One region of the Colwellia sp. BRX8-5 genome, then DNA from elsewhere that is predicted to be linked to it. Evidence: predicted binding sites of a transcription regulator. Region 1 holds the regulator's gene; each other region holds the start of a gene.
The links. The regulator FNR, encoded in region 1, switches genes on or off when oxygen is low (the NO sensors DNR and NnrR bind a similar motif). The targets are predictions, from matches to a motif close to TTGATCTAGATCAA.
Positions count from the first base shown of each region.

Region 1 (3,291 bases):
GCGTAACTGTCTTTGCCACCCGATAAGCACACCATTATTTTATCGCCATCTTCTATCATATTATATTGCGCGATAGCTTGGCCAACATGTCGTCTTAAGCGCTTCTCAAGTTTACTCAGCTGTATTTTTTGGCTGGGTGTTAAAGATGTTATTGGTGTCGCTGATTGAGCGCTCATAGTGTTTCCTAGAGATATTTGAAATAAAAAGTATGAATTTTACCGCGCGTAGTATAGCAAAAAGCCAAGGAAATCCTCGGCTTTTTAATGGATATTTACATATTTCAATATTAAGCTAATGGCGAGAGGTAACCATCAGGTTTTATCGCTAAGACATCACAGTTAAGGCGGTCAATGACATGCTCTGCAGTATTACCAATAAGTGCCGCTGAAATCCCCGTTCGACCAATAGTACCTAACACAACTAATTCAGCATCAACGTGCTTAGAAATACTTTGAATAACATCTTCAGGTAAACCTTCTTTAACATGGGTATTTTTAAGCGGAATATTAAAGCTATTAGCATGGTCTTTCATCGCACTTTTGTGATGATTAAACATAGTGTCGTTATATTCAGAGGCGTTAAACTCTGGAATTTCAATGGCAATATTTACTGGCGTACCTGGATAAGAATTCACCAAATGAACATTGGCTTTAATCAGTGAAGAAAACACTATTGATTCTTGGGTTAACTTATTATTAAGCGCTTTGTGCTCATCATCATCGCTACCGATATTGAGTGCGGTAAGTAAATTACCATTGCTTGGCCAGCTATGGTCTTTAACCAGTAATACTGGGCAGGGACATTTCCTTAATATATGCCAATCTGTTGGCGTAAAAATAACCGACTTTAGCTTGTCATGTTGATGGGTGCCTTTGATGACAATATCGAAGTTTTCAGCCAGTACTTTTTTTATGATCTTTTCAAATGGGCGATTATGCCAAATAATACAGGTATCTATGGTTATGTCTTGGTGATCAGTTTCTGAAATCTTTTCGTCTAACCATAGTTTACGATCATTAATAACCGATTGACGCATTGCTTCTCGCTCGTCGCCAGAAAGCATGGTGGTCATTTCATAAGATAAATCATAAATGGTTAAAAATGCAGTGATCTGTCCGCCACTATGTCGTGCTAATTCAATCGCACGTTTCAACGCTTTTTGATTTTCAGTGGTTGGATCAATAACGGCTAATATTTTTTTATACTTATCCATAATATTTACTCCCTAGTTATTAAATAATATTAATAATAGACCATAATTAATAGATATTATTTGCTTTAAATCATAATATTTCAATAAAAAAAATGCTTAACATCTTTAATGTTAAGCATTTATCTATAATTATTTAAAAAAGCGATAAACTACAGTGAAGCACACTCGTTAAGTTTATCCATATTAAGTATTGTGATGAGTTTTCCATCAACTGTGATTAATTCATTTTTTTGAAAACGATTTAATAATCTACTGATGGTTTCAACCGTTAAACCAATATAATTACCTATGTCACTTCGCGTCATCGTTAGGCGAAAATCTGTTAGTGACATACCCCGTGCATGATAGCGACTGGCTAAGGTTGAAATAAAAGTTGCTAAGCGTTGTTCAGCATTTTTGCGGTTAAGTAGCGTTAACATTTCTTGATCTGAGCGGATTTCGGAACTCATCATGCGAAGAATTTGTTTTTTCAACTTAGGCATCGTATTCGATAATGAATCTAAAGTATTGTAAGGTATCTCACAGACCATAGATGTTTCTAAGGCTTTTGCAAAACTAGGATGCTCTGACTCAGCAATAGCATCAAAACCTAATAAATCACCCGCTAAATGAAAACCGGTAATTTGTTCTTCACCTTGTTCATTAACCGTAAATGTTTTGAATGTTCCAGAGCGAATAGCGTATAAAGCTTGCATTTTGTCGCCATCTTGGAAAATTTGTTCGCCTTTATGAATAGGGCGTTTACGGTCAATAATGCTGTCTAGTGTATCGAGTTCTTTATCATTTAAAGAGAAAGGTAAACACAGCTCGCTGATACTACAGTTTTGACAATGAATATGTTGAGATGTAGAACATGGCTTTTTATACATATTAACCTAAATGAGTTATCCCTAATTTATCGATCATATTAAAACAATTGCTTATATGCAAACATTAAACTGTATATTCCGTATGAAATTATCATTAGCGCCATTATTTTCTTGAATTTCGTGTTTGTTACCAACGACTTTATACCAAAAGAGCCAAGTGAAAGACTTAACAAGGCTGGTAAAGTACCTAAACCAAAACTGGTCATAATTAGGGCGCCACTGAGAGCACTTCCACTGGCTAAGGACCAAGTTAATGTTGAGTAGACTAAACCACAAGGTAACCATCCCCAGACTGCTCCTAATGCTAGCGCTTGTTTAGCATTATTAATGGGAATAAACCTTTTACTTAACGGGGATAGATAGCGCCAAAGGAACTTACCCATTTTTTCAACTTTTGATAGCCACATTAACCATTGGCCTAAATACAAGCCTAATAAAATTAAAAATACCGCTGCAAATAACCGTAAAAAACCTAATGGAACGCCAATATTCTTTATTGCAATAGAACTACTAAATCCAACGATTGCCCCAATTAAGCTATAAGAAAAAATTCGGCCAACATTATATGCACCGACCAGCTTAAATTTATCGCTGCCTTTTTGTTGCGGTGATATAGCAGATGTTAACATCGTTGTTATACCACCGCACATACCGATACAATGTCCCGAACCTAACAAGCCGATGATGAATGCCGATAAATAATCTATACTCAACATGGCTGTTATTTACTACCCGTATCATTTTTAGCTGTATTTTCGCTATGGGTTTCAGTGGACTTTTTGGTGGTAGTGTTTTCATCTTCATCAAACAAGATACTCATACCTTGTTTCTCTAAATCATCAAATTGTTCAGTTTTTACTGCCCAAAAAAATAAATAAATGGCGATAGAGGTTAGGATTATCGCTATGGGGATCAAAATATAAATAATGCTCATGGTCTTTATGCTCTATTATAAGTTTGCGTTTACTTTTTTAATAAACGTAACGAGTTAGTGATAACCAATATCGAACTTGCAGACATACCTATAACCGCCATATAGGGAGTAATGTAGCCTGAGACGGCAAGGGGCAATACGATAGCATTATAACCGAATGCCCAAAAATAATTTTGCCAAATAATGCGACGAGTTTTATTGGCGACCTGTCTTAATGTTGTTATCGACTTTAAACGATTATTGAGTAAGATAACATCGGCACCACTTTTAGCTAT
Region 1 is NZ_JACGVR010000005.1:184,717-188,007, forward strand. Features, by position in the region: gene ttcA (tRNA 2-thiocytidine(32) synthetase TtcA) at 1-176, opposite strand, end outside; gene uspE (universal stress protein UspE) at 287-1,213, opposite strand; gene fnr (fumarate/nitrate reduction transcriptional regulator Fnr) at 1,363-2,082, opposite strand; gene H4J62_RS05675 (sulfite exporter TauE/SafE family protein) at 2,121-2,798, opposite strand; gene ccoS (cbb3-type cytochrome oxidase assembly protein CcoS) at 2,804-3,016, opposite strand; gene H4J62_RS05685 (heavy metal translocating P-type ATPase) at 3,046-3,291, opposite strand, start outside.

Region 2 (3,291 bases), on a different contig from region 1:
GAGCAAGTTTAGACGGTAACTTTATCTGGGCCGATTGGCAAGCAGATTGGTTGTTAGGCTACACCGATGCCGATCATGGTATGACTAACTTTGAAAAGCGATTGAATAATAATCCAGAAAAACATCGTCGTAATAATGCTACGGGTATAACAACTAATTTTAATTTTTCGCTGGGTAAATCTTTTACTTTTGGTGAGTTAGAATTTGGCTTCGATGGTTATTTAGCCAAGCATGACTCTGTGATCACCAATCCAAATAACTCGATGTTTGCCGTGGTAAACTTTAATGATGTCAAAGATGATCGCTTTGGGCTATTTGCACAATGGCAGCAAACCTTTAACAATACCAAAGTTCAGTTAGGCGTCCGTTTAAAAAGAGCTGAATTAGATGCAGGTCAAGTGGCAACATCTATGGCAATGATGATTATGCCGATGGGCTCTGCAATGATGGATAATATGAATTCAGCTATGCCAACGATGGCTGATTTAGCCATAGACTTACGGGATAACTTTAATAACAGTGATCACAGTGTTAATGATACCAATATAGATATCGCATTAAGCACGGAAACTCAATTATCGAAAGATTTATCATTATATATAGGCGTAGGTTTAAAAAATAGAGCGCCTTCATATCAAGAGCTTTATCTCTGGACCCCGATGGAATCAACGGGTGGGCTGGCCGACGGTAACACTTATGTGGGTAATATGGATCTTAACAGTGAGACAGCTTATCAAGCGGATGTCGGTTTTACCTACCAAACTGAAAAAGTTATGATCACACCTCATTTCTTCTATCAAAATATTGATGACTATATTCAAGGTACTCCTTTAGGTATGTTGGATATGTCAGCAAAAATGATGGCCCAAATGATGGCGGGTGATGATAACCCTCTAAAGTTTACTAATGTAGATGCTAAGCTTTATGGTGCTGATGTAAATGGCTATTACACTATAAATGATCAAATACAATTATCAGCCGTGGTCAGTTACGTACGTGGCGAACGTCGTGATATTAATGATAACTTGTATCGTATTGCGCCATTGAATGGTCAGTTAAGTGCCAATTACTTTAGTGAGAATTGGTCTGTAAATATGGTTTTAGTGATGGCCGCCGCACAAAAAGATATTTCATTAACGAATCAGGAACAAACAAGTGCTGGTTATGGTGTGATGAATGTAGACGCTCAATATTACGTCAATAATCAATTAACGCTTCGTTTTGGCGTTGATAATCTACTCAATAAAGAATATCAAAATCACTTAGGTGGCTATAACCGAGTCAAAGGCAGTGATGTAACGTTTATGGACCGTTTACCTGAAGAAGGTACCAGTGCATGGGCAGAAATGACATATAGCTTTTAATCTATAAATCATACTGTCATTAAAATAGTAAATCGCTGACAAGCTATTTGGATTTGTCAGCGATGTTTCATTAGGTAATATTTAATTTTCATAATAACAATACCTCTCTTACCTTTTCGCTATTTTTACGTAAGCTGCGCAGATAAATCCAGTTATATTTTTAATATGATTATATTGAACGCTTGCTAAACTATTAAATTTTAAATCAAATTTATTAGTAGATTAATTTAAGCTGATTTAGATCAATTACGCTGTTATATACGCTTGCTGAAAAGTTAATAGTAAAGTAGAATCAAATGATAATCATTATTATTTGAGTTGTTGTTTATGACCCTTTCACAATTGAGGCGTACCCAACGAGCGGTGATCCGCACGTTGCCAACAAATTTCGATTTGACTTCAAAGTTAATCGAGCAGGGTTTTGCGTTAAAAACTGAGATATCATTAGCCCATAAAGCACCATTTAATGGGCCACTTGCCTTTCATCTCCATGGTACTAAAATTTGCTTAGCACCGAGTATTGCTCAACAAATAGGTATAGAAATCGTCTAATGTCACAAGCTTTACATTTGGCTCTAGTTGGCTTTGCCAATTCAGGAAAAAGCACGTTTTTTAATGCTCTAACGGGCGCGAAACAACAAACAGGAAACTGGACTGGCGTCACTGTAGCGACAAAACAGCAGCGCTTCTCATTTAATAATGAGCAAGTTTTACTTTCAGACTTACCTGGCATTAGTTCTCTCGCCACTCGAACTGAACAAAGTAAAGACCTGACTATTACCCAAGATTTTCTTAAAAATAACGACATTGATTGTTTAATTAATGTCGTCGATGCGACGCAATTAAAGCGTCAGTTGTATTTAACGACTCAGCTACTTGAACTCGGTTTACCGGTATTATTGGTTATCAATAAATCTGATCGAAAAGAAGCGCAAACCGTTGATATAAATATTTTAGCCAAAGAACTTGGCTGTAAAGTTATTATTGCCAACAGCTTAGCTAAAGATACCTTAAAACAAGTTGAACAGGCTTTACTTGAATTACCTAAAGCAAGTGAACGTCCAAAGAAATTAATGTTATCAGCAGATATTGTCAATAAACTCGCGGACAAAAACTCAACTGAGGTGTTAATTGATCTTGAATGTGGCGCTTGTAATGATCAAGGTGGCTGTCAGCAAACCAATACCGATGCTATTAGTATTATGCAGGCGCGTTACGAGTTTATTCAGCAGTTATTGATCGATGTTAAAAAGGGTCTACCGGCTTCCAAAAAAGCACCGGCAATAAGTTTAAGTGACCGCCTTGACCATTTTATCCTTCATCCTTGGTTAGGTGTGCCCGTTTTTCTTAGCATGATGTACTTATTGTTTATGTTTGCAATCAATGTTGGTAGCGCTTTTATCGACTTTTTTGATATTTTAGCCGGCGCTATTTTTGTCGATTACCCGCAAAGATTTTTATCAAGTTATGATTTACCTCAGTGGTTGCTAACCTTAATTGAAGGAGCTGGCTTAGGTATTCAAACGGTCGCTACTTTTATTCCAATCATCGCTTGTTTATTCATTGGTTTATCGATTTTAGAAAGCAGTGGCTACTTAGCGCGTGCAGCGTTTGTGGTTGACAGTGCTATGCAAAAAATTGGTTTACCCGGCAAAGCTTTTGTCCCTTTAATTGTTGGTTTTGGTTGTACGGTTCCTGCTGTAATGTCGGCACGAATTCTTGATAGTGAGCGTGAACGTATCACCACCATAATGATGTCACCGTTTATGTCGTGTGGGGCACGTTTACCGGTATATGCTTTATTTGCTGCGGCATTTTTCCCGGATTCTGGGCAAAACTTAGTTTTCTTATTGTACTTAATCGGTATAGCGGCAGCACTATTCACTGGATTTTTATTAAAGCACACGGTATTAATGGGCAAAAATTC
Region 2 is NZ_JACGVR010000003.1:26,698-29,988, forward strand. Features, by position in the region: gene H4J62_RS02930 (TonB-dependent receptor) at 1-1,364, shown strand, start outside; gene H4J62_RS02935 (FeoA family protein) at 1,692-1,916, shown strand; gene feoB (ferrous iron transport protein B) at 1,916-3,291, shown strand, end outside.
Region 2: a site for FNR is predicted at 1,597-1,610, ahead of H4J62_RS02935 (FeoA family protein). Genes of this name have one in related genera too.

Region 3 (3,291 bases), on a different contig from region 1:
ACCTTAGCTGCGGCGGGCATTAATGGCTCAGTACAAATCAAGTATGCTTGGTAGCTTAAGTTAGAAAAATATTAACACAAGAACTTAAGATGAATAAAAAGCCTATTATGAATAGGCTTTTATGTTCATGATGGCTATTTTTAGACAGCCTATCTTTCAAGGGATGAGTGTATCTTTGTTCGTCAACGATCAGTTTTGATTCTGATAAAAAACTGAATAGCTACATCAAGGTACGAAATAGTGCAGTGGCGTGCCTGCATTATCATTCTCTGCATCGATGTTATCGACACTTCTGTTTATATCGATGCAGTAGGAGAGTCAGGCAGCAGTGTTAAAATAAGGCAATACTCAGGTTATGTGTGTTGAGTTTTATTCGTCAATACATTGAGTGAGAATAATCCTTACCCTGGTGTAAAATCAACAAGGCTTAAATTGAACCTTTATTGCTTTTACTCTGAAACACTATTCTTTAGGTGATAAACAAACAAACGTAATAAAGCGGCCGATCACTAGCAATAATTTCTACAATAATAGAGATTTCTTTTGAGTAATATTTTTGGATACTTCTTACTTTACGCCATGTGCTGTTAAGCACTGGGTATATTCTTTGTCGGTGCCATTGATATGATTAATTAACCATTCTTTTAAGAAACTACTGACTTCAGATAGTGCGTCATGACCTTTTTCATCATACAAGCTAACGAATGATTCAACTTGAGCTATCATCACCTTATGTTGTTTTTTATGGGCTTCAACATCAATAAAATTATGCTCAACAAGTAAATTTTCTTCTCGTTCAAAATGATATTTTGTGTAAGCAATTAAATTACTCAATGCTTGACGTTCAAAATCTTCACTCATCGCATAGTCATAGGCAGTAGTGAACTGATTAAGTAAGTTAATCAGTTTTTTATGATCATTATCTAAACTTTCAATGCCGACGCTATATTCTTCTTGCCACTCCAGCTGATTGCTTTGATTTGTTTTCTTATAAATCAAAGGTACCAGTGCTAGCACAACAATTAATACCCAAGAAACTGGATTGGCCATGCTTGATAAAAAGCCTAAAAAAATAGCAACAATAATCAAACCAATAGTGGCGGCATATAGTAAAGACTTAGTGCGGTTATTCATAAATAATACCCCTAAAATTAATGTGGTTAAGTAGTTGGTTTCTGTGGTGATTCTAATACGAAAATAGCTTAAGTCTTCTAAAAACGCCTGATTTATTGACCTTGATCAAGTTGCAAATTCATTGATGACTAAAACTTTTAAAACTTGATCTGAATCAGGTTATTTATTCCTGAAGTAATGAATAGTTACATTTGTTTACTGGACTAACACTTTTTCTTGTAATTGATTTTAAGTTGCTTTCAATAATAAAGCGCGTAGACCAGAACGTTAACAACGACGAATTTGTTTATTGGTGTTTCAGTTTCGACTTTTATTAAAGCGAAATAACCGAAATTCTAATAAAAATAAAATTAGAGTAGAACACTGAAAAAATAAGAATTATCCAAAACATTAAGCTCGTAAAAATATCTGGAGAATGACGATGAAAATAATTAAATATGGCTTGTCAGCACTTGGTTTAGCAATAGGAATGGCCGTTACTGGTATTAGTCTGTCTGTATCAGCAACAGAGCCGACTTTGTCTGAGGCTGACTTTGATAAAGCGAAATTACAATACTTTCAACGCTGTGCTGGTTGTCATGGTACTTTGCGTAAAGGCGCAACAGGCAAAAATTTAGAGCCTGAAAATACTTTAAAAAAAGGCCAGCAACGTTTAGAGAAGATTATTTCTTTAGGTACTGAAGGTGGTATGAATAACTTTGACGATTTATTCAGTAAAGAAGAAATAGCTAATTTAGCGACCTTCATTCAGATGGAACCACCTATTCCTCCAGAAATGTCTTTAGCGCAAATGCGCTCTTACACCAAAGAATATGTAGCACCGAAAGATTATCCAACTAAACCAATGCATGGTTTAAATTGGAAAAACTTCTTTGTTGTTATCGAACGTGACGCAGGTACTGCCGCCATTATTGATGGTGATACTAAGAAAATTATTGCTCACCTCGATACGGGTTACGCAGTACATGTCATTAAAGGTACAGAACATCATAAAGTTGACCATGCAAAAGATATTGGACGTTTTTGGTACACCATTGGTCGTGACGGTAAAGTAAATAAAATTGATTTATGGCAAACGCCTGACAAAATGTTAGTTGCTGAAACTAAAATGGCTTATGACGCTCGTGATATCGCAGTTTCTGGCGATGGAAAATACGTAATTGCTGGAGGTTACTGGCCTGCGCATTTCGTTATTATGGATGCAGTAACATTAAACCCACTTAAAGTTGTATCTACTCGTGGTTACAATACTAAAGGTGAATTCATCAATGAAGCACGTGTAGCTGCTATTTACACTTCGCCTTTAACGTCTTCATTTATCGTGGCAGTTAAAGAAACTGGTCAAATGCTACAAGTTGATTATACCGACTTAGATAACTTAACCATTACTAGTATTGCTTCAGCAGAATTTTTGCATGATGGTTTCTTTGATCCCTCTGGTCGTTACTTCCAAATTGCGGCTAATGCTTCAAATAAAATGGTTGTGATTGATACTATTGAACGTAAGTTAGAAGCGATGATTGAAGTTGATGCATTACCGCATCCTGGTCCTGGCGCTAACTGGATTGATAAAGAATGTGGTCCTGTTGGTGGCACAACTCACTTAGGTGTTGGCCTAGTATCAGTATGGGGCAATGATCCTATGGGTCATCCTGATAAAGCTTGGAAACTTTGCTATGAAGTTGAAACAGATGGTGCTGGTGCATTTATCCGTACCCATGAAACTTCACAATATGTTTGGGCTGATCAGTTGAAACATCCTGAGCCAGAAGTTCAACAATCAGTACAAGTATTTGATAAAGATACTCACCAAATCGTTAAAACTATCCGTGTAACAACAGAGCCAGGTAAAGCGGCACTGCATATGGAGTTTAATGATGACGGTACTGAAGTTTGGGTATCTGTTTGGAATCGTAAAGATGCTAGAAACCCTACGGGTGAGATTGTAATTTACGATGCAAAAACGCTTAAAGAGTTACATCGTATCAAGGGTTTAACAACGCCTACTGGTAAGTTTAACGTTCATAATCGTATGAACCACAAAACTTAATTAGTCATTTGACTAATAATGCGAGTGCAACAGCCGTTGTACTCGCACTCTTTGTTTAATTTTTCGCTTTATTCCTACGAGTTAATTATGGTAAATAACACAATAAC
Region 3 is NZ_JACGVR010000019.1:2,292-5,582, reverse strand. Features, by position in the region: gene H4J62_RS12980 (TonB-dependent hemoglobin/transferrin/lactoferrin family receptor) at 1-54, shown strand, start outside; gene H4J62_RS12975 (bacteriohemerythrin) at 568-1,134, opposite strand; gene H4J62_RS12970 (cytochrome D1 domain-containing protein) at 1,556-3,184, shown strand; partial or broken gene H4J62_RS20485 (NapC/NirT family cytochrome c) at 3,272-3,291, shown strand, end outside.
Region 3: a site for FNR is predicted at 1,230-1,243, ahead of H4J62_RS12975 (bacteriohemerythrin). Genes of this name have one in related genera too.